4 regions of the Bradyrhizobium sp. B124 genome follow, and region 1 is predicted to be linked to each of the others. Evidence: predicted binding sites of a transcription regulator. Region 1 holds the regulator's gene; each other region holds the start of a gene.

Region 1 (7,077 bases):
CAGCGCCTTGACCAGATGCGGATGCGCATGCCCGAGCGCGTTCACCGCGACACCGGAGGTGAAATCGAGATAGCGGTCGCCATTGGTTGCGATCAGCCAGGCGCCCTCGCCGCGCTCGAAGCCGAGATCGACCCGGGCGAAGACGGGGAGCAGATGCGACGAGGCGTTGGTCATGGCGTTCACTGCCGGTTTGAAGCCGTCAATCGCCGCGCGCCTTGACGCCTACGCAGCAACCGCCAGCTTCGGAAAACAAAACGGCCGCCTTTGCGGGCGGCACGTGCGGGTCATTCTATGCGGCGGCCGGTCAGTGTCAATCGCCAGGAGCCGGCCTTTGCCGGCCTTCCTGCAATGCGAAACCGGCGCAATCCGGAGCATTCCGGTGCGGTGGAAAAGCCTCATAGCAATGCTTAACTTTGTGGGAACATGTGGACGCACGGCCGCGGACTCTTGCGCCAGAGTCACGCCATATTGTAGCGTTTGGCCTGTCGGGTACGACATCTCGTGCGGCAGTACTGGACCCTCTAAGTAGCCTTCGTGTCTCGCGTAAACGTTCGGGCGCAACACCGTGCCCGGCGAGGGCTAAGGGATTCTGGCCGCAGGGATATTTGTCCAGATTGGCTCGCAGCGCCGCTCCGATGAGTGGCCGGCGCCATGCGAAAGGAAGAATGTGATGACTGTATTGACCTGGTCCGACGATCGCGTCGAGCAGCTGAAGAAGCTCTGGGAATCCGGCCTCTCGGCCAGCCAGATCGCGGCGGAACTTGGCAATGTGACGCGAAACGCCGTGATCGGCAAAGTGCATCGGCTCGGCCTCTCCGGCCGCGCCAAGGCCCCCTCCACGGCCGCGCCGCGGCAGCGCAAGGCCCGCCCCGCCCAGCACATGATGCGGGTGGCGCGCCCGGTCTCGCGCGGCAACACTGCGCTTGCGCACGCCTTCGAGGTCGAGATGGAGCCCGATCCGATCTCCTTCGACAACGTGGTGCCGATGAGCCAGCGGCTGTCGCTGCTCGAGCTCAACGAGGCCACCTGCCATTGGCCGGTCGGCGATCCCTCGAGCCCGGAATTCTTCTTCTGCGGCGGCAAGGCGCTCGCCGGTCTGCCCTATTGCGCGCATCACTCGCGCGTCGCCTATCAGCCCGCCGCCGATCGCCGCCGGCCGTCGGCGAAGCCACAGATCAAGTAAGCACTCGGGAAACTGCCTGGACTGTAAAAACAAATCCCCGCGAAAGCGGGGATTTTTTTGTGGCTCGTAGCCCGGATGGAGCGAAGCGTAATCCGGCGCGGTGTTTGAAGCGGAGAATGAAGTTCTGGATTTCGCTTCGCTCCATCCGGGCTACGTCACATCACCGGCGTCGTCCCGGCGTTCGCCGGGACCCATAACCACGAATGGGCGTTGTTAGAAAGTCGTCTGGCCGCTTGCCGATTGCGCCGGCCGCGGCGTATGGGTCCCGGCGTTCGCCGGGACGACGCCGTGTTGTGGTTTACGATTGTCGGCCAGCCTTACGGCTGCGGTTCGGCCTTCGCGAAGCGGTCGTCGAGCGCGTAGCCGGCGCCGCGCACGGTGCGGATCGGATCCTGCTCGCGGCCCGGATTGAGCAGCTTGCGCAGGCGGCCGATATGCACGTCGACGGTACGCTCATCGATATAGATGTCGCGGCCCCAGACGCTGTCGAGCAGCTGCTCGCGGCTGAACACGCGGCCGGGATGCTCGAGGAAGAATTCGAGCAGCCGATACTCGGTCGGACCGAGATCGATCGGACGTCCCGAGCGCGCCACGCGGCGCTTTTCGCGGTCGAGCTCGATGTCGCCATAGGTCAGCACGGTCGCAAGCCGCTCCGGGCTCGCACGGCGCAGCAGGCCCTTCACCCGTGCCAGCAGTTCCGGCACCGAGAACGGCTTGACGATGTAGTCGTCGGCGCCGGTGGCAAGCCCGCGCACGCGCTCGCTCTCCTCGCCGCGCGCGGTCAGCATGATGATCGGAAGCTGCTTGGTCTCGGGCCGCGCCCGCAGGCGGCGGCACAGCTCGATGCCGGACAGGCCCGGCAGCATCCAGTCCAGTACCACGAGGTCGGGAACGCGCTCCTTCAGGCGGGTGTCGGCATCGTCGCCGCGCCCCACCGTCTCGACATCGTAGCCTTCCGCATCGAGGTTGTAGCGCAACAGTGTCGTCAGCGCTTCCTCGTCTTCGACTACCAGAATGCGTGCGCTCATCGGCTTAAGTTCTCTCTCTGTGATGATCCGTTGCCCAGACGCAAACCGAAACGCTTACTTTCCTGAGCATAATCCCCGCGGAAACGACTTGTCGTGAAGACAATCCGGCTCCGCGCCTGCGGATCATGTCCTAGGTACCGGGCACCGTGGTGGCAAAGTTGGTCATGTCGCCCTTCGGGCGCTTGTCGGTGATCTGCTGGCCCTCGATCATGTAGAACACGGTTTCGGCGATATTGGTGGCGTGATCGCCGATCCGCTCGATGTTCTTGGCGCAGAACATCAGATGGATGCAGAACGAGATGTTGCGCGGATCCTCCATCATGTAGGTCAGCAGCTCGCGGAACAGCGAGGTGCAGATCGCATCGACCTCCTCGTCGCCCTTCCAGACGTTCATCGCCGCCGGCAGATCGTGCGCGGCATAGGCGTCGAGCACCGACTTGACCTGCGACAGCACGAGGTCGGTCATGTGCTCCAGGCCACGGATCAGCTTCAGCGGCTGGAAATCGCTCTCCAGCGCCGCGACGCGCTTGCCCATGTTCTTGGCGAGGTCGCCGATCCGCTCGAGATCGGTGGCGACGCGCATCGCGCTGACGATTTCGCGCAGGTCGATCGCCATCGGCTGGCGGCGGGCGATCGTCAGCACCGCGCGCTCTTCGATGACGCGCTGCAGATTGTCGATCTCGATGTCGGCGGCGACGACGCGCTTGCCGAGCGCGACGTCGCGACGGATCAGCGCGTCGACCGACTCGGTGATCATCCGCTCGACGAGGCCGCCCATCTCGGCGACCAGGCGGGTCAACTCCTGCAGGTCGCTGTCGAATGCCTTGGCGGTATGTTCAGAAGCCATCGCTTGTCTCCCTCATGATCCCGGGGATCACGATTTGGTGTCCTCAGTTTCGCATGATCCGGTCGGAAAACCGGTACCCAATTTTGCGGACCATGCGCTAGCCGAACCGGCCGGTGATGTAGTCCTGGGTGCGTCGATCGCTCGGCGAGGTGAAGATCTTGTTGGTGTCGTCGAACTCGATCAGTTCACCGAGATACATGAAGGCGGTCTTGTCGGAGACGCGCGCCGCCTGCTGCATGTTGTGGGTGACGATTGCGATCGTGTAGTCTTCGGAGAGCTCCTGGATCAGTTCCTCGACCTTGGCGGTCGAGATCGGATCGAGCGCCGAGCACGGCTCGTCGAACAGGATCACCTCGGGACGCACCGCCACGGTGCGCGCGATGCACAGGCGCTGCTGCTGGCCGCCGGAGAGCGACAGGCCGGAAGCGTTCAGCTTGTCCTTGACCTCATTCCACAGCGCGCCGCCGCGCAGCGCCTTCTCGACCCGGTCGTCCATCTCGGACTTCGAGATCTTTTCGTAGAGGCGGATGCCGAAGGCGATGTTCTCGTAGATCGTCATCGGGAACGGCGTCGGCTTCTGGAACACCATGCCGACCCGCGCGCGGAGCAGATTGAGGTCGAGCTTGGGATCGAGAATGTTGGTCTGGTCCAGCATCAGCTGGCCGACCGCGCGCTGGCCCGGATAGAGATCGTACATCCGGTTGAAGATGCGCAGCAGGGTCGACTTGCCGCAGCCCGACGGGCCGATGAACGCCGTGACGCGGTTGGTGCCGAGCGTCAGGTTGATGTTCTTCAGCGCGTGGTGCTCGCCGTAATAGAAGTTGAGGTTGCGCACCGTGACTTTCGGCGGCGCTTCCGGCAGCGGCACCTGGGGAACGTGGCTCGCGACAGTCGTTGAGACGGAAAGCTCGGTCATTTTGCGGCCCTTTCGGCACCAAGGATACGCGCGCCGATATTCAGCGCGAGCACAGTGAAGGTGATCAGCAGCGCACCGCTCCACGCCAGCTCTTTCCAGTAGGCGTAGGGGCTCTGCACGAAGTTGTTGATGGTCACCGGCAGGTTGGCCATGGTCTTGGTCAGATCCAGGCTGAAGAACTGGTTCGACAGCGCGGTGAACAGCAGCGGCGCGGTTTCACCGGCGACACGGGCGGTCGCCAGCAGCACGCCGGTGATCAAGCCGCTACGCGCAGCACGATAAGCGATCCGCTTGATCACCAGCGAACGCGGCAGGCCGAGCGCGGAGGCCGCCTCGCGCAGCGGATTGGGCACCAGCAGCAGCATGTCCTCGGTGGTGCGCAGTACGACCGGGATCACGATCACGGCGAGCGCGAGACTGCCTGCGATCGCCGAGAAGCCGCGCATCGGCACCACCACTGCGCCATAGATGAACAGGCCGATGATGATCGAAGGCGCGCTGAGCAGGATGTCGTTGATGAAGCGGATCACCGAGGTGAGCTTGTCGTGCTTGCCGTACTCGGCGAGGTAGGTGCCGGCGAACAGGCCGAGCGGCGCGCCGATGCCGACGCCGATCACCGTCATGATGACCGAGCCGACGATGGCGTTGAGCAGGCCGCCTTCGGTCGAGCCCGGCGGCGGCGTGTTCTGGGTGAACAGCTGCACGCTGAGGCCGGCAAGGCCGTTATAGACCAGCGTGAACAGGATCAGCGCCAGCCACGTGACGCCGAACAGCGCCGCGCCGACACAGAGTGCGCGAATGACGATGTCGCTGCGGCGGCGGGATTTGTAGATCGGGTTCATGGCGCTATTTCCCCGCTTTCGTTTCAAGCCGCATCAGCATCAGCCGCGCGCCGGCGAGCACGAAGAAGGTCAGCACGAACAGCAGGAGGCCGAGCAGGATCAGCCCGGACTGGTGCAGGCCGTCGCTCTCGGCGAATTCGGAGGCGATCGCCGCCGAGATCGTGGTGCCCGGCGCGAAGATCGACGACGAGATGCGGAACGAGTTGCCGATGATGAAGGTCACCGCCATGGTCTCGCCGAGCGCGCGGCCGAGTGCCAGCATGATGCCGCCGATCACGCCGACCCGGGTGTAGGGGATCACGACGCTGCGGACGACTTCCCATGTGGTGCAGCCCATGCCGTAGGCGGCCTCTTTCAGCACCGGCGGCACGGTCTTGAACACGTCGACCGAGATCGCAGTGATGAACGGCAGCACCATGATGGCGAGGATCAGCGCGGCGTTGAACAGGCTGAGATAGGACGGCGGACCTGCGAACACCGCACCCAGCACCGGGACGCCCTCGAATATCCTGATCATGAAGGGCTGGAACGTGTTGGCCAGGAACGGGCCCAGCACGAAGAAGCCCCACATGCCGTAGATGATCGAGGGGATGCCGGCGAGCAGCTCGATGGCGATGCCGATCGGGCGGCGCAGCATTTGCGGGCAGAGTTCGGTGAGGAAGATGGCGATGCCGATGCCGACCGGAATGGCGATCGTCATCGCGATGACCGAGGTGATCAGGGTGCCGTAGATCGGGCCGAGCGCGCCGAGCACCGGCGGATCGGCCGAGGGCGCCCAGCGCTGCGTCCAGAGGAAGGCGAAGCCGTATTCCTTCATCGCCGGCCAGGCGCCGGCGATCAGCGACAGGATGATGCCGCCGAGGATCAACAGGACCGAAATCGCCGAGATGCGGGTGACCCAATAGAAGGTGAGATCACCGAGCTTGAAGGCGCTGAGGGCCTTGGCGCGATCGTAAGGTCCCGCGGCTTCCATCACATCGCTCTGAACAGCCATGTCTGCCACGCCAATCCCCTCATTACTATGTGAAAGCTACGCAAACCGCTACGCCCCGAAGCGATCTTCACTGACGCATTTGGCCGGGCGTCGTTCCGGTTGCGCCTCCCGGGGCGCGAGCCCGGGCCCCGCCCCGCGTTACTTGCCGCGGTGATGGAGCCCGGATCTCAATCGGTCCGCCTGTGCCGCCCTTGAGAGGTGGCACAGGCGTTGTTCAAAGCGTCAGACTTAGCTCTTGATGTCCGAGGACCAGGTCTTCTCGATCAGCTTGACGACCGATTCCGGCATCGGGATGTAGTCGAGCTCTTCGGCCGCCTTGCCACCCTTCTCGAAGGCGTACTTGAAGAACTTGAGCGCTTCCTGCGAGGCCGCCTTGTCGGTCGAATCCTTGTGCATCAGGATGAAGGTCGCCGCGGTGATCGGCCAGGAGGCTTCGCCCGGCTGGTCGGTCAGGATCACGTAGTAGCCGGGAGCCTTGGACCAATCGGCGTTCGACGCAGCAGCCTGGAAGGCGGCGATGGTCGGCTGCACGGTCTTGCCGGCCTTGTTGACCAGCGCGGTGTAGGTCAGCTTGTTCTGCTTGGCATAGGCGTATTCGACATAGCCGATCGCGTTCTTGGTCTGGCCGATGTTGCCGGCAACGCCTTCGTTGCCCTTGGCGCCGACGCCGACCGGCCACTCGACCGCGGTGCCGGAACCGACCTTGGACTTCCAGTCGGCGTTCGACTTGGAGAGGTAGTCGGTGAAGTTGAAGGTGGTGCCCGAACCGTCCGAACGGCGCACGACGGTGATCGCGTCGGCCGGCAGGGTCAGCTTCGGATTGAGCTTGGCGATCGCCGCGTCATTCCACTTGGTGATCTTGCCGAGATAGATGTCGCCGAGCACTTCGCCGGAGAGCACGAGATCGCCCGGCTTGATGCCTTCGACGTTCACGACCGGAACGATCGCGCCCATCACCATCGGCCACTGGACGAGGCCGTCCTTCTCGAGCTGCTCGGCCTTGAGCGGCGCGTCGGTCGCGCCGAAGGTCACGGTCTTGGCCTGGATCTGCTTGATGCCGGCGCCGGAACCGATCGACTGATAGTTCAGGCCATTGCCGGTGTCCTTCTTGTAGGCGTCAGCCCACTTCGAATAGATCGGGAACGGAAACGTCGCGCCTGCGCCGGTAATATCGGCAGCGAAGGCCGACGTCGAAGCGGCGACCATGCCGGCAGCGACGATTGCTTTGATGAAATTCATGGGGTGGTCTCCATCTTGTGAGCGAAGC
Region 2 (7,077 bases), 4.4 Mb from region 1:
CCGGGCTGTCGCGCACGCTCTATGCGAGCTATCTGCCGGCATTCTTCATCGCCGGCGCGCTCTGCGTGATCGCCGCGCTGAGTGTGCTGGCGATCTCGCGGCCGCAGCCCAAGGTCGCGCCGGAGGCGAAGCCGGTCGCGGCCTGATCGAGCCTCGCTGCTACTCCGCAGCGAGACCGGTCGGTGCCGCCGCCTCTGCGACGTCCTTGTTGTAGTCGTGCAGGACGCGGCCGAACGGCAGCGTCAAATCGGCGATGTAATGATGCGCGCCGACGACGCGCTTGACCGGGAAGTCCGCGACCGGTGCGTTGACGTGCGGCACGAGATGCAGTCGGCCCGGCCCGATCCACGATCCCTTGACGACGATGTCGGTCAGGTTGATCGCAACCAGCTGGCAGATCTCGAGATGACCGTCGACACCGGGGATCATCTTCAGATTGACTTGCGTCTTCGACAGCGTGGCGCGGGTGATGTCGCCATTGCCCGCCATGCTCTCGTGCTTGTAGCCCATCGTGCCCATCGCGACGAGCTGGCCGGCATATTCCAGCGTGCCGGTCAGCGTGTCCTTGACGATCTCGAGCTTGGGATGGGCGTACTTCTTCGGAAAGCCCCAGATCTCGCGGCCGGCCGCGATCGGCGGATCATCGTCGAGATACATCTGGCAGACGAAGTTGACCTCCTCGCCGTGCAGCCGCGCGGGGATCACGAGGCCAGACTCGGTGTAGCTGCCGAAGCCGGAGCTGTCGGGCATCTTGATCCATTCGTAATGCACGATCGCCTGCTCGATCGGCTCCAGCGGCTCAGGCAGGCCGGCGCGGATCAATTCCGGATCGGTCTCATAGGTGATGACGAGGAATTCGCGATCGATGAAGCGGTAAGGACCGGCGGGATAGCTCGGACCGGCAGCCGGCATGGACGGAAGCTTGAGCAGATCTTCCCTGCGCATCGCGATAACCCCCTGATCGGAAATATTGCGCGGAGGCTAGCGGCCGAGATTGACAGCGATATGAGGGATTTCCGTCACGGGCATGACCTGCGTCTTGCCGTGGAGGCCAATGCTAACCATGCAGGCAGCCATGCCGGACGCGCCGTGCGCTGGCGCTGCATTTGTCATCACGGCGTCATCGGCACCCTGAATTCTCGCCGCAATTTTTTGGAGTGTCTGATATGGACGCGCGGTCCCCTCATGTCGACGATATCGAACACGCGACGCCCGGCTGGCGTCCCGAAGGGTGCGATCGCGTGGCGCTGGTGCTGCAGGGCGGCGGCGCGCTCGGCGCCTATCAGGCCGGCGTCTATCAGGCGCTGCACGAATCCAACATCGAGCCCGACTGGGTCTGCGGCGTCTCGATCGGCGCAATCAACTCGGCGATCATCGCCGGCAATCCGCCCGAGAGGCGGCTGGAGCGGTTGCACACGTTCTGGGATCGCATCACCTCCCGCAAAATCTGGCACTACACGCCGGACGGCGACATCTTCCGCAAGGCGCGCAATTTCACCAGTTCATGGCTGACGACGACGCTTGGACAGCCCGGCTTTTTCACCCCGCATCAGAGCAATCCGTGGCTCAGCCCCGCCGGCGCGCGCACCGCCACGAGCTACTACGACACCACGCCCTTACGTGAATCGCTGCTCGAGCTGGTCGATTTCGACCGCATCAATTCCAAGAAGATGCGCTTTGCGGTCGGCGCGGTGAACGTGCTCTCCGGCAACTTCATCTATTTCGACAATGCCCATGACGAGATCATCCCCGAGCACATCATGGCGAGCGGCGCACTGCCGCCGGCGCTGCCGATGGTGAAGGTCGGGACCGATCATTTCTGGGACGGCGGCATCGTCTCCAACACGCCGCTGCAGCACCTGCTCGACCAAGAGGACAACATGAACTCGCTGGTGTTCCAGGTCGACCTGTTCTCGGCGCGCGGTGCGCTGCCGCGCGACATCCAGGACGTGATGGCCCGGCACAAGGACATCATGTATTCGTCGCGCACCCGCTACAACACCGACGTCTACCGCAAGACCTACAACCTGCGCACGGCCCTGCACAACGCGCTGTCAAAGATTCCCGATGACCATCTGTCGGAAGACGAACGCCAGCTCAAGAAAGCAAACAGCCGGCTGCCCGGGATCACGCTGTTGCAGCTGATCTATCAGCAGAAGGCCTATGAGGGCGACGCCAAGGACCACGAATTCTCCGGCACCTCGATGCGCGAGCATTGGGGGAGCGGACACGAGGACACCAAGCGTTCGCTGAAGCGCCGCGACTGGATCAAGATGCCGGAGAACGGCATGGGCATCGTGATCCACGACGTGCATCGCGAAGCGGAATAGATAAGGTCGCTCCTTCGACCGTCATTGCGAGCGAAGCGAAGCAATCCATATCACCGCTTGCGGAGATATGGATTGCTTCGTCGCTGCGCTCCTCGCAATGACGATTGGGAGAGCTCCTACGGCCGCGTCGACATGTTGCTCGGCGGCCCGGCCTTGCGGATCGGCTCGGCGAGACGCGCGAACTCGCAGAGCAGCGAGCGGGTCTTGCGCGGATCGATCACCTCCTCGACCCAGAACTTCTCGGCCGAGCGGAACGGCGAGCGCAGCTTGTTGAGGCGATCCTCGATCTCGCGCAACTTGGCCGCGGGATCGGCGGCCGCGTCGATCTCGGCGCGATAGGCGGCCTCGATGCCGCCCTCGAGCGGCAGCGAGCCCCAATAGGCCGACGGCCAGGCATAGCGCATCGAGAAGCGGTTGGCCGGCTGATGCACCACACCGGCAACCCCGAAGGCGTTGCGGATGATGATGGTGCACCACGGCACCGTGCTCTGGTTGACCGCGGCCATCGCGCGCACGCCGTGGCGGATGGTCGCCGACTTCTCCGCCTCGAGCCCGATCATGAAGCCCGGACAGTCCATCAGATAGACCACCGGCAGATGGAAGGTCTCGGCGAAGTCGACCCAGCGCACCACCTTCTGGCAGGCGTCCGCGGTCCACGAGCCGCCGTAGTGGAAGGGATCGCTGGCGAGCAGCAGCACTGCCCTGCCCTCGATCCGCGCCAGTCCGGTGATCACAGGCCGTCCGAAATTGGCGGCGACTTCGAAGAACGAGCCCTTGTCGACGACCGCATCGATGATCGGCCGCATCTTGTAGACCTGCTTGCGGTTGCGCGGCACGGCCTTCAGCAGCGATTCCTCGGCACGTTCCGGATCGTCGGTGCAGGGAATGGTCGGCGGCAGATCGTAGACCGACGCCGGCAGATAGGATAGGAAGCGCCGCGCGTAGTCGAACGCCTCCGCTTCCGTCTCGACCGCCTGATCGATCGCGCCGGCGCGGGTCTGGATGTCGGCGCCGCCGAGCTCCTGCTTGGTCAGATCCTGACCCAGGCGCTTCACCACCGGCGGGCCAGCGACGAACATCGCGGAGCTCTTGGTCATCACAGAGTAATGCGTGGCCGCCAGCCGCGCCGCGCCAAGGCCTGCGACCGAGCCGAGCCCGAGCCCGACCACCGGCACGCGCGCCAGATTGGCGGTCGTGTACCAGTACCAGCGCGTGCCGCCGACACCGCCGGGCAGATTGGCTGCGCCCCTGGTCTCGATCGTCTTCACCGAGCCGCCGCCGCCCGAGCCTTCGATCACGCGGACGATCGGCAGGCGGAAGTCGTGCGCCATCTCCTCCGCCATCAACGGCTTGGCGGAAATCGATGCATCGGCCGAGCCGCCGCGCACGGTGAAATCGTCGCCGACCACGACCACGGTGCGGCCATCGACCCGGGCGCGGCCGAACACGCAATTCGCCGGCGTCAGATGCTTGAGTTCGTTGCTCTCGTCGTATTCGGCGATGCCGGAGATGGCACCGACCTCATGAAAGCTGTTCTGGTCGACGAGCTTGTCGATACGCTCACGAACCGTGAGCCGGCCCTGGTCGCGTTGCCGCTTGACCTTGTCAACGCCTCCCATCTCCCGCGCGAACGCTTCGCGCCGGGCGAGGTCGTCGAGTTCCGGCTTCCAGTTCATTCATTGCCTCCGTCTTGATGATTTTGTTGTTGTTATGGGCGGCCACCGGAAGCGACTTGCGTTCGATCCGATTGCTGAAGATGTCGCCGTCGGCGCCTTCGAGCAGGCTGCCGACCGCGGCGGCGAGGTCGACCATCAGCGGCGCGACCTCGCGATGCAGCCGCTGCTCGTCATACATCGCCGAGAGCAGGCCGATCGTGGTGACCACATAGGTCTGGTATTGCGGTGACCACAGCGGCACGGCGACGCCGTTGATGTGCGGGCTCCACAGGCCGCAGGCGACGACGTAGCCGTGCTCCTGCAGATGACGGCGGTTGGCCGCGATGCGCGGCGTCAGCATCTTGGCGCTGTCCGGCAGTTCGCCTTCCATCTCTGATATCAGCGCATCACCGATCGCGGGATCGAGCGCCGCAGTGTAGGCGTGGCCTGCCGCGGTGGTCGCCATCGAGATGCGGCTGCCGGTGGCTTCATGCAGGCCGAGCGCGTTCGCCGCACGGGCGAACTCCAGATAGACCAGCTGAAAGCGGTCGGGGATGACGAAGCCCACGGTGCCCGGCAACTGATCGGCGACATCCTGCAAACGCAGCCGGATCAGGTTGCGCAGCTGTAGCCCCTTCATCATCGAGGTGCTCATCGCGACCGCGCTCGGGCCGATGCGATATTTCTGATCGCGCGGCAGATAGACGAGCTGTCCCATCCGCGTCAGCGTATGCGTCAAGCGCGACACCGTCGAACGCGGCAGGCCGCAGCGGTTCGAGATTTCGAGATTGCCGAGTCGCGCTTCGTGCCCTTCGAAGCACCGCAACACATCAAACGCGCGCGACACCACCTGGATGACATCGCCATCGCCAGTCTCGCTGGCGAGCATTCCCTGCCGGCTAAGCCGTTCCGAGCGCCGTCCCATTTGTTTTGGCTCCATTCCGTCTTGCGGAATAAAATTCCACTTGCAGAAGAAGCTACCTCAGGCAATCTGCCGCCACAACAAAAAGCCGTTCGCCGGATGAAATTTCCGCAAGACGGTATCGGAGAGTGGAATGCCAGAGATCAAGGTTGTGACCGAAGTTGCCGGGCGCGTTTGCGCGCTTCCTGTTGAGGCCGGCAGCAATATCGGCAATGGCGACGAGATCGCGTTCGTCGAAGCGATGAAGATGGAAATACCGGTCACGTCGACGACAGCAGGCAAAATCAAGTCGATTCTGGTCAGGATTGATGACGTCATCGCCGAGGGCCAGGCCGTCGCGATCGTCGAGACCTGACCGCGCACCGTCCGGCCGCGCGCGCGGACCAAATTCCCGCGTACTTCGTCCTCCGACGGCCACCCCTTTGGAGCAGCGCTGCGTCGGACGCTGTCTTGCTTGCGAAACATTTCCGGGCGAAACGTTTCGTATAACGAAACAAATACCGAGCAATCGCTCGCTTTGGGATCATCGGTTCGGAGAGCGCAGCCGTCGAACGGCGTCCGATCCGGACCGGTCGCCTCACACCTGACGTCGGTGCGCGCTCAGTTGCGCGCGCCCTGATTGCGTTGCACAACAGGAGGCGATGAAACGATCGCCTCCTCCCGTCACCGCCACCACCACGGCCTGGTCCAGCTCGAAGCCGCCGCTGCTGCGGTTTCTGCACGCTTGTTACGCAGACTTCCTGCCGGAGGCCGGCGGCGCGGTGGCCGACTACATTCCCGAACTGGGCAAGGCGGACCCTGCCCATTTTGGCATCAGCCTCGCGACGCTCGACGGCCATGTCTATGAGGTCGGCGACACCAGGGTGCCCTTCACCATCCAGTCGATGTCAAAACCGTTCGTGTTCGCGCTGGCGCTCGACACGCTGGGCGCCGAACGGGTGGAGAGCGTGATCGGCGTCGAGCCGTCCGGCGACCCCTTCAATTCGATCCGGCTCAATGCTGATAACCACCCGTTCAATGCGATGGTGAATGCCGGCGCGATCGCCTGCTCCGGCCTGCTCCATGCCGACAAGGGCGACGGCGCATTCGACTACATCCGGCAGGCGCTCGGCCGCTTCGCCGGCCGCGAGCTCGATGTCGACGAGGCGGTCTATGCCTCCGAGAGCGCCACCGGCGACCGCAACCGGGCGATCGGCTATCTGCTGCGCACCAACAGCGTGATCACCGAGAACGTGCCTGCGGTGCTCGATGTCTATTTCCGGCAATGCGCCATCCTCGTCACCGCGCGCGATACCGCCGTGATGGCGGCGACGCTGGCCAACCGCGGCATCAATCCGCTGACCGGCGAGCAGGTGGTGACGCCCTACGCGATCGCGCGCACGCTGTCGGTGATGACCTCGTCGGGGATGTACGACTACGCTGGCGAATGGATCTACCGCGTCGGCATCCCCGCCAAAAGCGGCGTCGGCGGCGGCATCCTGGCGGCGCTGCCGGCGCGGCTCGGGCTCGGCAGCTACTCGCCAAAGCTCGACAAGCACGGCAACAGCGTGCGCGGCATCAAGGTCTGCGAGGCGCTGTCGGGGCATTACGACCTGCACATGCTGAACCGCAGCGACGACGCCCGCCACAGCATCATCGCCGACTACAATATCGGCAAGAACCCGTCGCGCCGGGTGCGCCGGCCGCAGGAGCAGGAGATCCTGGCAAAGCACTTCCAGGAGGTGCGCGTGATCGAGCTGGTCGGCACGCTGTCGCTCTCCAATGTCGACTATGTCTCGCGCCGCCTCGCCGGCAGCCCGCGGCCGGAGTTCGTGATCTTCGACCTGCGCCGTGTCACCGCGACGACCCGCGCCGGTGCCCGGCTGGTGGCGGAGGCGTTCCACGAGCTGGCCGAGCTCGGCGTCACCGTGATCCTCTCCGGCATCAAGCGGACCTCGCGCGAATGGACCACGATCAGCGAGTGGACCAACCGGCTCGGCAACATCAGGGATTTCTATCTGCTCGACACCGCGATCGAATGGGCCGAGGACCAGATCGTCTACCGCTATGGCGGCTCGATCGACTTCCTTGAGACCACAGAGCTTGCCGAGCAGCCGCTGCTCGCGGGATTGAGTGAGGCTGAGATCGCCGATCTCACCACGCTTTGCACGGTCAGGACCTACCAGCCCAA
Region 3 (7,077 bases), 2.7 Mb from region 1:
AGTGCGATTGCCGCATCGGCAAACAATTTTTCAGAACGCGCGGAATGTCTCTCGCGATCGGGAGTTAGTGCTTCAGATCAATGACTGTCCACGTCTAGTCGGGAGGTGCGCATGATCAAGTCACCGATGAAGCTCGCAATGCTTACGGCATTTCTGACAGCGCCGATCATCCTGTTCCCACCGCACACTGCCCTCGCCGCCGGTGGAGGTGGTGGTGGCGGCGGAGGAGGAGCAGGCGGCGGAGACTTCTACGGGTCGAGCTACAGCACGCCTGCGCCGGCCTATCCCCAGCAGAAGGACAGAAAGACCACGCACAGGGTCAAGAAGCCGATCAAGCAATCCGGCTTCGATGATCCGGCATTCCGCGACAGCTATCGCGCGGCCTATGCGACGATCTACGAACGCAACGACTACGCCGCCGCGATCGATCAGCTGAACGCGCTCGGCCGCGATGATCATCCTGATGTCGCGAACCTGATCGGTTACTCCTATCGCAAGCTCGGCGACTACAAGCAGTCGCAGGTCTGGTACGAGCGCGCGCTGAAGGCCGATCCCAACCACGTGCTGACGTGGAACTACTACGGTCTGTGGCAGATCGAACAAGGCAACCGCGACCAGGCGCAGTATCATCTGCAGCGGATCGGCGAGATCTGCGGCACCGACTGCGAGGAGTATCGCACGCTGGCAGCCGCACTGGAGAAGCCGCCGGGTACGAACCTCGTCTACTGAGCGCACCGGCGCGGAGCCGACATGAGCGGAATACGGGATCACTAGATCCGGCCCGGACATCGCATCGCGCGTCCGGGCTGCACGCGCCGTTGGCTTCCTTCGGCGCCGTCCGCTATCGTGGGCACCCGAACCATTTGCGAGTCCGTCATGCCCGATCTGATTGACTTCGGTACGTTGCAGCTCAAATTCCTGCAGAGCAAGGAGACCACCGGCGGCAGCGTCGATCTGTTCGAGATGACGCTGCAACCGAATGCCCGGATGCCGATTCCGCACTATCACGAGAGCTGGGACGAGACGATCTACGGGCTTTCGGGCGTCTCGACCTGGCGGGTCGACGGCAAGGAGATCCACATCGGGCCCGGCGAGTCGGTGTTCATCAAGCGCGGTGTCGTGCACGGCTTCACCAACCGCTCGAACGGTCCGGCGACCTGCCTCTGCCTCCTCAGCCCCGGCGCGCTCGGACCGCAATATTTCAAGGACATGGCGGTCCTGATGGCGGGGGGTGCCCCCGATCCAGCCAGGATGAAAGAGACGATGCTGCGCTACGGCCTGGTGCCGGTCGCTTCCTGACCGCTCGACGCAAGAAGCCTGCACCGCCGGCGGCCCTGCTTAAAACCGCGTCGTGCCGAGCGGCAGGCCGAGTTTTACGCGGCCAACCAGCCCGTAGCTGATCGGGGTCATCGCGACATGCTTGATCGCGGCCTGGACGTCGCGGATCGAACGTTCCAGCGTACCGGTCTCGAAGATCGCGGCCGTGCCGGCGGCCGCCGCGATCATCTCGACGACACGCGCGGCGGTTTCGCCGGCATTGGCGCAGGCGATCCGGTGCAGCAGCCGCGCTTCAATCAGCCGCTCGCCTCCGGCCTCGCTCGCCGCCATCAGCTCCGTCATGTCCTCGACCAGCAGCGCCCGCGCGGAGCGCAGCGCCGTTTCGGCTCGGCCGACCATCGACTGGACCAGTTCACCGTCGCGCAGCTGGCCGACGCCACCGAGCCGGGGCTTCTTGCCCGCGAGCGCGATGAAGGCGTCGAGCGCGCCGCGCGCGATCCCGAGCGGCACGACCGAGACCGTCCAGGAAAACGCCGCGAGACCCGGCAGCCGGTACGGGATACCCGGCTGGGTCGGCTTGAAGTCGACCAGCGGATGGGTGTGGCTGTCAGGCACGAAACAGTCCTGCATCTCGAAGTCGCAGCTTCCGGTGGCGCGCAGTCCGGACACGAACCAGGTGTCGTGGAGGCGGACGTCGGCGCGATCGACGTAGCAGCAGATCGGCGGGCTGTCCTTGCCGTCGGGCCCCTTGACGCTCGCCAGCCCCATGAACCTGGTCGCGTGGGGCGCGCCGCTGCCGAACGGCCAGCGTCCGCTGACGCGATAGCCGCCCTCGACCTCGACCGCCGTCCCGATCGCCCCGGTGGCGCTCGCGATGAACGCCAGCGGATCGGCGAACCAGCCCCGCACCACCTCCTCCGGCAGATAGCCGCCGGCCCGGCTCATGCCGCCGCCATTACCGACCAGCCAGCCGACCGAGCCGTCGAGCGCGGCGGCCGCCTCGACGATCGTCATGAAGTCGAGCGGCGAGAATTCCGGCCCGCCCAGCGCTTTCGGCAGATACAGCCGAAACATTCCGGCCTCGGCCAGGGCGCGGACCACGGCGTCGGGAAGCCGGCGCTCCCGGTCGAAATCCGCCCGTTGCTCGGCAATCAGCGGGGCAAGCCGCTCGAGCGCGGTCAAATGGTCCGCAACGCTGGATCTGGCAGGATCTTTGGCAGGCTGGGGCATGACGCCTTCCTTTCCGAGAGCTGGCAATATCGGGAATTCAGCGCGTGGACGCGAATTTGACCATCGGGCTTGGCGTCGCAGAGGGACCGTCATCTCTTTGTCATGAATTGTGCAGACAGGTTCAGCGGACCAGTTTCGGGGACATGCATGGACTATTTCAAACGCTTCAACTTCCTGTTCGCGGCGCCGGTTTTCGAGGCCGACGACCTCGAAGGCATCCGCTTCAACCAGATCATCGCCGAAATCGAGCGCTCCGGCTTCGAGGTGGTCCGCGCCCGCAAACTGGAAGATGCCGAGATCGCGGTGCAGACCGATGCGGCGATCGGCTGCATGGTGGTCGACTGGGGCAAGAAGGGTCTCGAGGGCAAGACCGCGGCGCTGATCAATCTGATGCGCCGGCGCGGCCTCGACTTCCCGATCCTCCTGCTGATCCGCCGCAAGCGGTTCGAGGACCTGCCGGTCGAGGTGCTCGATTTCATCGACGGCTACGTGTTCCTGTCCGAGGAAACCCCGCCCTTCATCGCCAAGAACCTGATCTCCAGGCTGAAGCAATATGCCGAGAACCTGAAGACCCCGTTCTTCGGGGCGCTGGTCGACTATGCCGAGGAAGGCAACCAGCTCTGGACCTGCCCGGGCCACAATGGCGGCGTGTTCTACAGCCGCAGCCCGATCGGCCGGGTGTTCGTCGAACATCTCGGCGAGGCGGTGTTCCGCGACGACCTCGACAATTCCGTGCTCGATCTCGGCGACCTTCTCACCCATGAGGGGCCGGCGCTGCGGGCGCAAAAGGAAGCCGCCAAGATCTTCGGCGCCGAGAAGACCTATTTCGTGCTCAACGGCACCTCGACATCCAACAAGGTCGCGCTCGGCTCGCTGGTTACCGACGGCGATCTCGTGCTGTTCGACCGCAACAACCACAAGGCCGCTCATCACGGCGCGCTCCTGATCGGCGGCGGCATCCCGGTCTATGTGCCGACGGTGCGCAACGCCTGGGGCCTGATCGGCCCGATGCGCTGGGACCTGCTCGACGAGGGCGCACTGCGCGACCAGATCCGCAAGCACCCGCTGGTCAAGGACGAGAACGCCTGGAAGAAGGAGCGTCCGTTCCGCGTCGCCGTGGTCGAGCAGTGCACCTATGACGGCACCATCCACTCCGCCGAGATGATCCTCAAGCGGATCGGCCATCTCTGCGACTACATCCTGTTCGACGAGGCCTGGGCCGGCTTCATGAAGTTCCACCCGATCTATTCCGGCCGCTTCGCGATGGGGCTCGCCAATCTCGGCCCCGAGGCGCCTGGCATCATCGCCACCCAATCGACCCACAAGCAGCTCGCGAGCTTCTCGCAGGCCTCGCAGATCCACATCCGCGACCGCCACATCAAGGGCCAGAAGCGCCGGGTCGAGCACCGCCGCTTCAACGAAAGCTTCATGCAGCACGCCTCGACCTCGCCGTTCTATCCGATCTTCGCTTCGCTCGACGTCGGCGCGCAGATGATGAAGGGCCGCTCCGGCGAAGTGCTTTGGGACGACACGATCCGGCTCGGCATCGAGCTGCGCAAGAAGATCCGCGCGGTGAAGCGCGAGTTCGAGGAGAAGGAGACGCGCGCCGAGCGGCGCTGGTTCTTCGAGCCGTTCGTGCCGGACCGCGTGATGATCCCCGACGTCGCGCGCGAGAACGGCGTGCACAATGTCGCCTGGGAGACGATCTCGACCGATCAGCTCGCGACCAATCCGTCCTACTGGCAGCTCAGCCCGGGCGAAACCTGGCACGGCTTCCCGGAGCTGACCGCGGGATTTGCCATGACCGACCCGAACAAGCTCACCTTGCTGACGCCGGGGTTCGACCACGCCACCGGCGCCTATGCCGATCACGGCATCCCCGCCCCGGTCGTCGCGCAATATCTGCGCGAGAACCAGATCGTCGCCGAGAAGAACGACCTCAACTCCCTGCTCTTCCTGCTGACGCCGGGCGTCGAGGCCAGCAAGGCCGGCACGCTGGTGTCCGGGCTCGTCGCCTTCAAGAAGCTGCACGACGACAACGCGCTGGTCGAGGACGTCATCCCCGAATTCTTCCGCCGCCGCCCGCAACGCTACACCGGAGTGCGGCTGCGCGACCTCTGCGGCGACATGCACCGCTTCTTCCGCGACGGCGGCGTCAGCACGCTGCAGGCCAAGCAATTCCTGCCCGAGCATCTCCCGGAGATCGCGATGTCGCCGCGCCAGGCGGCGCAATATCTGATCCGCAACGACGTCGACTATCTGCCGATCGACCAGATCTTCGGCCGCATCGCCGCGACGCCGTTCGTGGTCTACCCGCCCGGCATCGCCACCATCGTGCCCGGCGAGCGACTGTCGGAACGCAGCAAGCCGATGATCGACTACTTGCGGATGTTCGAGGCGAGCTTCAATGCGTTCCCGGGCTTCGAGGTCGAGGTCCAGGGCATCTACAAGGAGATAGACGACGCCGGCCGGGTCCGCTTCTACACCTATGTCGTGTCCGAATAGGCCAGCGAACGCAACACAATGGAGAATGATCACAAGATCACCGTCCGACCCTCGCGCGACAGCGACGTCGATGCGATGCTGTCGATCTACCGCTATCACATCCGCCACGGCATCGAGGAGAGCGTCGACGACAGCGGCACGCCGGAGCCCGACGACCTGCGCGACCGCCGCAAGAATCTGCGCAACACCCGCCTGCCGCATCTGGTCGCGCTGTGCGAGGGCGAAGTGGTCGGCTATGCCTATGTGGTCCAGTTCCGCAAGCGTCCGGCCTATCGCTACACGGTGAAGCATTCGATCTATATTCACCACGGCTTCACCGGCAAGGGCGTCGGCGGCCGGCTGTTGCAGGAATTGATCGACACTTGCGCCGCTTCCGGCTTCCGCCAGATGATCGGCTACATCGACAGCGACAACGCCGCGTCGCTGGCGCTGCACGACCGCTTCGGCTTTGCCCGCGTCGGCCATCTGCCCGGTGTCGCCTATCGCTACGGCCGCTGGTCCGACACCGTGATGGTGCAGCGCTCGCTCGCCGCCGGCTCGACCGCCCCGCCGCCACCCGCGCCGCTGTCGCGGCGGTGATGGGTGATGGGGGCTGCGCGGCTCCCTGCCATTCGTCGTCCTGGCGAAAGCCAGGACCCATAACCACCGCATTCGGTGATGAACGGGACAGCGGCCCCAGCGTCGCACAACAATTGACATTTGGGGTAATGGGTCCTGGCTTTCGCCAGGACGACGATGAGGATGGTTCTCGATTCAAGGCCTCACACACGCGGTGTCATCACCCGCGCATGCGGGTGATCCAGTATTCCAGAGACGGCTGTGCTTGAGCCGAGAAGCCGCGGCGTACTGGATCGCCCGGTCGAGCCGGGCGATGACAGATGAGGATGCGATTCAGCCTCGCGCTCTCGCGATAAGCTGCCTAAGCGCCCTATTCCAGCGTGAACCCGACCCGCAGCGCCACCTGGTAGTGGCGGACCTTGCCGTCTTCGATATGGCCCCGGGTCTGCACCACCTCGAACCATTTCATTTCCCGGACCGTCTTCGACGCGCGGCTGACGGCGTTCTCGATCGCCGCCTCGATGCTCTTGTCCGATGATCCGACCAGTTCGAGGATCTTGTAGACGTGGTCCTTGTCGTGCGTGGTGGGCATGTCGACCTCCTTGGGTGGATGCGCGATCCGGACAATTTGCACTCCGATCCGGACAGTCCGTCGTCCGGTACGGGCTGTCGTCAAACGACGAATGCTGCGCGGCAACACACCGGTTGACTTGAATCAACGTGTTGCGGCGCCTTTGGTGCCAGCATGCATTTGGTGCCAGCCGGGCGCCTGCCCTTGTCCGCGCCATGACCTATGGTAGCATGGTTTGACCAAGTATTCGGGAGCGATACGATGTCGACAGCGTCCAGCTCACCCGCCACACCTCCTCACAGCCTCGGATCCGGGCTTGCCAACCTTCGCGCCAAGTGGGGTTGGATCGTCGCCCTTGGCGTGATCTACCTGATCGCAGGCGTGCTCGCCTTCGGCAGCGTGTTCTTTGCCACCGTCGTCAGCGTGCTGTTCGTCGGCGCGATGATGATCGTCGCCGGCGTTGCCGAGATCATCAACGCATTCCAGTTCAAGACCTGGGGCAAGTTCCTGTTCTGGCTGCTGCTCGGCGCGCTCTATGTCGTCGCGGGCTTCATCACCTTCGAGAACCCGCTGCTCGCCGCAGCGACCCTGACGCTATTCCTCGGCATCGCGCTGGTGGTCTCCGGCATCGTCCGCATCTTCCTGGCGTTCGGCATGAACTCGGCGGCGCCGTGGGGAATGGTCGCGATCTCCGGGCTGATCACGCTGGTGCTCGGGGTCATGATCCTGGCGCGCTGGCCGGTGTCGAGCCTTTACGTGCTTGGCATCTTCCTCAGCGTCGACCTGATCTGCGCCGGCGTCAGCTGGATCAGCATGGGCATGGCGCTGAAGCAGCGAGCGTGACGCGCGAATGTAGGGCGGGTTAGCGACAGCGTAACCCGCCGCAAATCTCACAGGCGGAACGATGGCGGGTTACGCTTGCGCTAACCCGCCCT
Region 4 (7,077 bases), 4.3 Mb from region 1:
ATGCTGGCGCACGCCACCGGCCAGGCGCTGGTGAAGGCGGGCGGGGACACCTGGTTCTTCCTGACCGCCGACTACGCGTTCGGCGCGGCGCTGGAGCGCGACACCACCGCCGTCATCACCGCCAATGGCGGCAAGGTGGTCGGCGGCGTCAAGCACCCGCTCAACACCGCTGACTTCTCCTCGTTCCTGCTGCAGGCGCAGGCTTCCAAGGCCAAGATCATCGGTCTCGCCAATGCCGGCGGCGACACCACCAACTCGATCAAGCAGGCTGCCGAGTTCGGCATCGTCAAGGGCGGCCAGAAGCTCGCGGCGCTGCTGCTGTTCCTCACCGACGTCAAGGCGATCGGGCTGGAGACCGCGCAGGGCCTCAACTTCACCGAAACGTTCTACTGGGACCTCAACGACAAGACCCGCGCGTTCTCGAAGCGCTTCTCGGAGAAGATGAAGAGCGGCGCTCCTCCGACCATGGTGCAGGCCGGCGTGTATGCGGGCCTCACGCATTACTTCAAGGCACTCGAAGCGCTCGGCGGCAATCCGCATGACGGCGCCAAGGTGGTCGCGAAGATGAAGACGATCCCGACCGACGATCCGCTGTTCGGCAAGGGCGAGGTCGAGGCCAACGGCCGCGTCACCCACGACGCCTATCTGTTCGAAGTGAAGAAGCCCTCGGAGTCCAAGGGTCCGTGGGACTTCTACAAGCTGGTCGGCACCGTGCCGGGCAACCAGGCCTTCACGCCGCTCGACAAGAGCACCTGTGCGCTCCTGAAGAAGTGACGATCATGCCCGCCGGCCGTGGGCGCGGCCGGCGGGCTTCATCTATCCAGTGAAAGCTCATTCGATGCAGGCTCTCTACGCACAGCTTCTGGTGGGACTGATCAACGGCTCGTTCTACGCGCTGCTCAGTCTGGGGCTCGCCGTCATCTTCGGCATGCTCAACATCATCAATTTCGCGCACGGCGCACTCTACATGATGGGCGCCTTCGTGGCGTATTTCCTGCTCAATCTGGGCGGCATCAACTACTGGTGGGCGCTGCTCATCGCACCTGTCATCGTCGGCATCTTCGGCATGATCCTCGAGCGGACCATGCTGCAATGGCTGGCCGGGCTCGACCATCTCTATGGACTGCTGCTGACGTTCGGCATCGCGCTGATCGTGCAGGGCGTGTTCCAGAACTATTTCGGCTCCTCGGGCCTGCCTTACTCGATCCCGGATCAGCTCAAGGGCGGCGTCAATCTCGGCTTCATGTTCCTGCCGATCTATCGCGGCTGGGTCGTGATCTTCTCGCTGGTGGTGTGCCTTGCCACCTGGTTCCTGATCGAGAAGACGCAGCTCGGCGCCTATCTGCGCGCCGCCACCGAGAACCCGACGCTGGTGCGGGCCTTCGGCATCAACGTGCCGCGCATGATCACGCTGACCTACGGGCTCGGCGTCGGTCTCGCCGCGCTCGCCGGCGTGCTGTCGGCGCCGATCAACCAGGTCCGCCCGCTGATGGGCGCCGATCTCATCATCGTGGTGTTCGCGGTGGTCGTGATCGGCGGCATGGGCTCGATCATGGGCTCGATCATCACCGGCTTCGCGCTCGGCGTGATCGAGGGACTGACCAAGTATTTTTATCCCGAGGCCTCCAACACCGTGGTGTTTGTCCTGATGGTGGTGGTGTTGCTGGTGAAGCCAACGGGACTGACGGGACGGGCGGCCTGATATGTCAGCATTGACCGACGATACACTTCCGGTGACGCCGCGCGCGATGCGCGACGAGATGATCGTATTCGCCGTGATGGCGGTGCTGCTGGCAGTGGTGCCGTTCACGGGGATCTATCCCTTCTTCGTGATGCAGGCGTTGTGCTTTGCGCTGCTCGCCTGCGCCTTCAACCTTTTGATCGGCTATGGCGGCCTGCTGTCGTTCGGCCACGCCATGTTCCTCGGCACCGCCGGCTACGTCTCGGCGCATGCGCTGAAGGTGTGGGGGCTGCCGCCGGAGCTCGGCATCGTGGCCGGCACCGCCGCGGCGGCCTTGCTCGGCCTCGTCACCGGCTTCATCTCGATCCGCCGCCAGGGCATCTACTTCTCGATGATCACGCTGGCGCTGTCGCAGCTGCTCTATTTCATCTATCTGCAGGCGCCGTTCACCCATGGTGAAGACGGCATCCAGGGCATCCCGCAGGGGCACCTGTTCGGGATCTTCGACCTGTCGAAGCCGACGGTGCTCTACTACGTCGTGCTGGCCGGATTCCTTGCCGGCTTCCTTTTGATCTACCGCACCATCAACTCGCCGTTCGGTGAGGTGCTGAAGTCGATCCGCGAGAACGAGCCGCGCGCGATCTCGCTTGGCTACAAGACCGACCAGTACAAGATGCTGGCCTACATCCTGTCGGGCACGCTGGCGGGCTTTGCCGGCTCGCTGAAGGTGTTCGTGGCGCAGAACGCCTCGCTCACCGACGTGCACTGGTCGATGTCCGGCGAAATCGTGCTGATGACGCTGGTCGGCGGTCTCGGCACCATCTTCGGACCGGTGGTCGGCGCATTCGTGATCATCGCGATGCAGCAATATCTCGCCGGGTTCGGCCAGTGGGTGACGGTGATCCAGGGCGTGATCTTCGTGGCCTGCGTGCTGCTGTTCCGGCGCGGTCTGGTCGGCGAACTGGCCCACCTGTTGCGGCGGTCGCTGTAGGGCAGGGCACGCGATTTGCTGCCGACTTAGCGGTGGACGACCGCCCGTTCGGGCGGTCGATCCGGGTATTTTCCCCGCCAGATGCTCTATGACAGTTCTGTGACAGTCGCTAAAAGGGCTGTCCCGGAATGATGGAATTGAGACATGCTGCGCTGGTTTCGCGCCTTTCTGCCCAAGGAAGAGCGATTTTTCGACCTGTTCGCCCGCCACGCCCAGACCTCCGTGCGGTGCGCGCTGGCGCTGCAGGACATGCTGAAGGGCGGCGAGGAGACTCCCGTCTTCTGCCAGCGCGTCAATCAGTTCGAGAACGACGCCGATAGCGTCACCCGCGAGGTGCTGACCGCGGTTCGCCGCACCTTCATCACCCCGTTCGACCGCGGCGACATCAAGAACCTGATCACCGCAATGGACGACGCGGTCGACCAGATGCAGGCGACCGCCAAGGCCGTGATGCTGTTCGAGGTACGCGAGTTCGAGCCGCCGATGCGCGAGATCGGCACCTTGATCGTCGAATGCGCCAATCTGGTCGTCCGCGCGCTGCCTCTGTTGCAGGCGATCGGCCAGAACGTCTCGATGCTGACCCAGATCACCGAGGAGCTGACCAAGCTCGAGGGGCGGGTCGACGATCTCCATGATATCGGGCTCAAGGAATTGTTCCTGAAGCACCGCGACGCCAACACGATGGACTTCATCGTCGGCGCGGAGATCTACGATCATCTCGAGAAGGTGGCCGACCGCTTCGACGACGTCGCCAACGAGATCAACTCCATCGTCATCGAGCAAGTGTAAGTCGGGGACATCACGTGGACGCCACGCTGGGTCTTCCGGTTCTGACCATCCTGATCGCGGTCGCGCTGCTGTTCGACTTCCTGAACGGCCTGCACGATGCCGCGAACTCGATCGCGACCATCGTCTCGACCCGCGTACTGCGGCCGCAATATGCGGTGTTCTGGGCGGCGTTCTTCAACTTCGTCGCCTTCGCGGTGTTCGGTCTGCACGTCGCCAACACCATCGGCACCGGGATCATCGACCCGTCCGTGGTGGACGCGACCGTGATCTTCGCGGCGCTGGTCGGCGCGATCGTCTGGAACGTGATCACCTGGGCGCTGGGCATTCCCTCGTCGAGCTCGCATGCGCTGATCGGCGGCCTGGTCGGCGCCGGCATGGCGAAGGCGGGCATCTCGGCGGCGGTGTGGAGCGGGCTCACCAAGACCTTGCTTGCCATCGTCCTGTCGCCGCTGGTCGGCTTCCTGCTGGCGCTGGTGCTGGTTGCGATCGTGTCCTGGCTCTCGGTGCGCTCGACGCCGTTCGCGGTCGATCGCGCCTTCCGCATCCTGCAATTCGCCTCGGCGTCGCTCTATTCGCTCGGCCATGGCGGTAACGACGCACAGAAGACCATGGGCATCATCGGCGTGCTGCTCTACTCGCAAGGCCATCTCGGCGACACCTTCGAGATTCCGTTCTGGGTCGTGCTGGCCTGCCAGAGCGCGATGGCGCTGGGCACCCTGATGGGCGGCTGGCGGATCGTGCGCACCATGGGGCTGCGGATCACCAAGCTGACGCCGATGCAGGGCTTTTGCGCCGAGACCGGCGGCGCGGCCACGCTGTTCATCGCGACCTATCTCGGGGTTCCGGTATCGACCACCCACACCATCACCGGCGCCATCGTCGGGGTCGGCGCGGCACGGCGGCTGTCCGCCGTGCGCTGGAACGTGGCGAGCTCGATCGTCTATGCCTGGGTGATCACGATCCCGGCCTCGGCTGCGGTTGCAGCCGCGACCTATTGGGCGGTGCAGATATTGAAGTGATCAGCCGACCAGCTTCAGCCCGACGATGCCGGACACGATCAGCCCGATGCTGGCAAGCCGCATCGCGGTCGCGGGTTCGCCGAGCAGGATGATGCCGAGCGCCGCGGTGCCGACCGCGCCGATCCCGGTCCAGACCGCATAGGCGGTTCCAATCGGCAGCGTCTTGAGCGCGATGCCGAGCAGGATCACGCTGCCGGCCATCGCCGCGAGCGTCAGCACCGACGGCACCAGCCGCGAAAAACCCTCGGTGTATTTCAGCCCAATTGCCCAGCCGATCTCGAGCAGGCCTGCGGTGAACAGAATGGCCCAAGCCATAACGAACCCTCCGGATAAGGCAGGGTCGTCCCCGCGGATGGTATGGTGAGGTGAAGGTCGTCCTTCCGGTGCCTATATGTGGGTGGCGCGGCCAGTCCGCATTGCGACAAAACGCCCTTGATTGCGCCCGTTTTCCCTGCCAAACGCTGCCCCGCCATGTCTGATACCGCTGTTCCAACCGAATCGCCGTCGCGCTCGCCGCTTTCACAGGAAGTGGCGCGACGGCGCACCTTTGCGATCATCTCGCACCCGGACGCCGGCAAGACCACGCTGACGGAAAAGCTGCTGCTGTTCGGCGGCGCCATCAACCTCGCGGGCCAGGTCAAGGCCAAGGGCGAGCGGCGCAACACGCGCTCGGACTGGATGAAGATCGAGCGCGAGCGCGGTATCTCGGTCGTCACCTCGGTGATGACCTTCGAGTTCAACGACCTCGTGTTCAACCTGCTGGACACGCCGGGCCACGAGGACTTTTCGGAAGACACCTACCGCACGCTGACCGCGGTCGATTCCGCGGTCATGGTGATCGACGCCGCCAAGGGCATCGAGGCGCGCACCCGAAAGCTGTTCGAGGTGTGCCGGTTGCGCGACATCCCGATCATCACCTTCATCAACAAGATGGACCGCGAGAGCCGCGACACGTTCGAGCTCTTGGACGAGATCGAGAAGACGCTGGCGCTCGACACCACGCCGATGACCTGGCCGGTCGGCCGCGGCCGCGACTTCCTCGGCACCTATGATGTCGTCAATGGCGGCGTACGGCTGCTCGAGGGTGGCGGCGCCAAGACCGGCGCCACCGAGCAGATCGACATCGCCGATCTCGGCAAGCGCAATCCCAATCTCGACGTCGCCGAGGTCAGGGATGAGCTCGCGCTGGCGTCCGAGGCCTGCAAGCCGTTCGAGCTCGCGGCCTTCCGCGAAGGCCATCTGACGCCGGTCTATTTCGGCAGCGCGCTGCGCAATTTCGGCGTCGGCGACTTGCTCGAGGGCCTCGGCAAGTTCGCGCCGGCACCGCGCGCACAGGATTCCGATCTGCGCAAGGTCGAGGCCGCGGAGCCGCGCATGAGCGCGTTCGTGTTCAAGATCCAGGCCAACATGGATCCGAACCACCGCGACCGCATCGCCTTCGCGCGGCTGTGCTCCGGAAAACTTAGCCGCGGCATGAAGGCCAAGCTGGTACGCACCGGCAAGAACATGAGCCTGTCGAGCCCGCAATTCTTCTTCGCCCAGGACCGCTCGGTGGCGGACGAGGCGTTCGCCGGCGACGTCGTCGGCATTCCGAACCACGGCACCCTGCGGATCGGCGACACCCTGACCGAGGGCGAGGATCTGACCTTCGTCGGCGTGCCGAGCTTCGCACCAGAAATCGTCCGCCGCGTTCGGCTGACGGATGCGATGAAGGCGAAGAAGCTGAAGGAGGCCTTGCAGCAGATGTCGGAGGAGGGCGTCGTGCAGGTGTTCCGCCCGCGCGACGGCGCGCCGGCGCTGGTCGGCGTGGTCGGCCCGCTGCAGCTCGACGTGCTGAAGGCGCGGCTCGATGCCGAATATTCGCTGCCGGTCGAGTTCGAGATCTCCGAGTTCTCGCTGGCGCGCTGGATCTCGTCCGACGACCGCAAGAAGTTAGAGGCCTTCGTCGCCGCCAACAATTCGGGCATCGCCGACGACGTCGACGGCGATCCGGTGTTCATGGCCAAGAACGAGTTCTATCTCGGCTACACCCGCGAGCGCGCGGAGGGTATCACCTTCTCCAACGTCAAGGACGTGAAGAAGAAGGCGTAGCGCCGCATCCTCACTGTCGTCCCCCGGCTTGACCGGGGGACCCAGTACGCCGCGGCGTCTCGATTGATGACTGGTGTCTCTGGAATATACTGGATCGCCCGGTCGAGCCGGGCGATGACAGGTGAAGCTGATCCGCGAGCGGGCCGAAGGCATCACCTTCTCCAACGTCAAGGACGTGAAGAAGAAGGCGCAAGGCCGCATACTCAGTGTCGTCCCCCGGCTCGACCGGGGGACCCAGTACGCCGCGGCCTCTCGATTGATCACTGCTGTCTCTGGAATACTGGATCGCCCGGTCGAGCCGGGCGATGACAGTTGAAGCTGACTCGCGAGCGCGCCGAGGGCATCACCTTCTCCAACGTCAAGACGTGAAGAAGAAGGCGTAAGGCCGAATACGATAGCGCCACATACTCAGTGTCGTCCCCTGGCTTGACCGGGGGACCCAGTACGCCGCGGCCTATCGATCGATCACTGCTGCCTCTGGAATACTGGATCGCCCGGTCGAGCCG

What was found. Region 1 encodes PhoB, which activates phosphate uptake and scavenging genes when phosphate is short. Its sites were predicted from a motif close to TGTCATNNANCTGTCAT; they were not measured.
Region 2: a site for PhoB is predicted at 1,108-1,124, ahead of AAFG13_RS01495 (acetoacetate decarboxylase). Genes of this name have one in related genera too.
Region 3: a site for PhoB is predicted at 2,596-2,612, ahead of AAFG13_RS09880 (Orn/Lys/Arg decarboxylase N-terminal domain-containing protein). Genes of this name have one in related genera too.
Region 4: a site for PhoB is predicted at 2,761-2,777, ahead of AAFG13_RS02100 (DUF47 domain-containing protein). Genes of this name have one in related genera too.

The regions. Positions count from the first base shown of each region.
Region 1 covers NZ_CP152413.1:4,760,256-4,767,332, forward strand. Annotated here, with positions in the region: gene AAFG13_RS22770 (aspartate aminotransferase family protein) at 1-174, opposite strand, end outside; gene AAFG13_RS22775 (GcrA family cell cycle regulator) at 671-1,183, shown strand; gene phoB (phosphate regulon transcriptional regulator PhoB) at 1,501-2,211, opposite strand; gene phoU (phosphate signaling complex protein PhoU) at 2,342-3,058, opposite strand; gene pstB (phosphate ABC transporter ATP-binding protein PstB) at 3,156-3,974, opposite strand; gene pstA (phosphate ABC transporter permease PstA) at 3,971-4,816, opposite strand; gene pstC (phosphate ABC transporter permease subunit PstC) at 4,821-5,810, opposite strand; gene pstS (phosphate ABC transporter substrate-binding protein PstS) at 6,039-7,049, opposite strand.
Region 2 covers NZ_CP152413.1:348,409-355,485, reverse strand. Annotated here, with positions in the region: gene AAFG13_RS01500 (MFS transporter) at 1-146, shown strand, start outside; gene AAFG13_RS01495 (acetoacetate decarboxylase) at 160-945, opposite strand; gene AAFG13_RS01490 (patatin-like phospholipase family protein) at 1,167-2,330, shown strand; gene AAFG13_RS01485 (carboxyl transferase domain-containing protein) at 2,447-4,006, opposite strand; gene AAFG13_RS01480 (IclR family transcriptional regulator) at 3,936-4,910, opposite strand; gene AAFG13_RS01475 (acetyl-CoA carboxylase biotin carboxyl carrier protein subunit) at 5,041-5,262, shown strand; gene glsA (glutaminase A) at 5,549-7,077, shown strand, end outside.
Region 3 covers NZ_CP152413.1:2,048,653-2,055,729, forward strand. Annotated here, with positions in the region: gene AAFG13_RS09865 (tetratricopeptide repeat protein) at 139-729, shown strand; gene AAFG13_RS09870 (cupin domain-containing protein) at 877-1,299, shown strand; gene AAFG13_RS09875 (acyl-CoA dehydrogenase family protein) at 1,339-2,508, opposite strand; gene AAFG13_RS09880 (Orn/Lys/Arg decarboxylase N-terminal domain-containing protein) at 2,656-5,013, shown strand; gene AAFG13_RS09885 (N-acetyltransferase family protein) at 5,032-5,592, shown strand; gene AAFG13_RS09890 (dodecin) at 5,942-6,163, opposite strand; gene AAFG13_RS09895 (HdeD family acid-resistance protein) at 6,404-6,985, shown strand.
Region 4 covers NZ_CP152413.1:472,855-479,931, forward strand. Annotated here, with positions in the region: gene AAFG13_RS02085 (ABC transporter substrate-binding protein) at 1-774, shown strand, start outside; gene AAFG13_RS02090 (branched-chain amino acid ABC transporter permease) at 839-1,702, shown strand; gene AAFG13_RS02095 (branched-chain amino acid ABC transporter permease) at 1,704-2,672, shown strand; gene AAFG13_RS02100 (DUF47 domain-containing protein) at 2,817-3,461, shown strand; gene AAFG13_RS02105 (inorganic phosphate transporter) at 3,476-4,480, shown strand; gene sugE (quaternary ammonium compound efflux SMR transporter SugE) at 4,481-4,795, opposite strand; gene AAFG13_RS02115 (peptide chain release factor 3) at 4,952-6,571, shown strand; gene AAFG13_RS02120 (hypothetical protein) at 6,693-6,887, shown strand.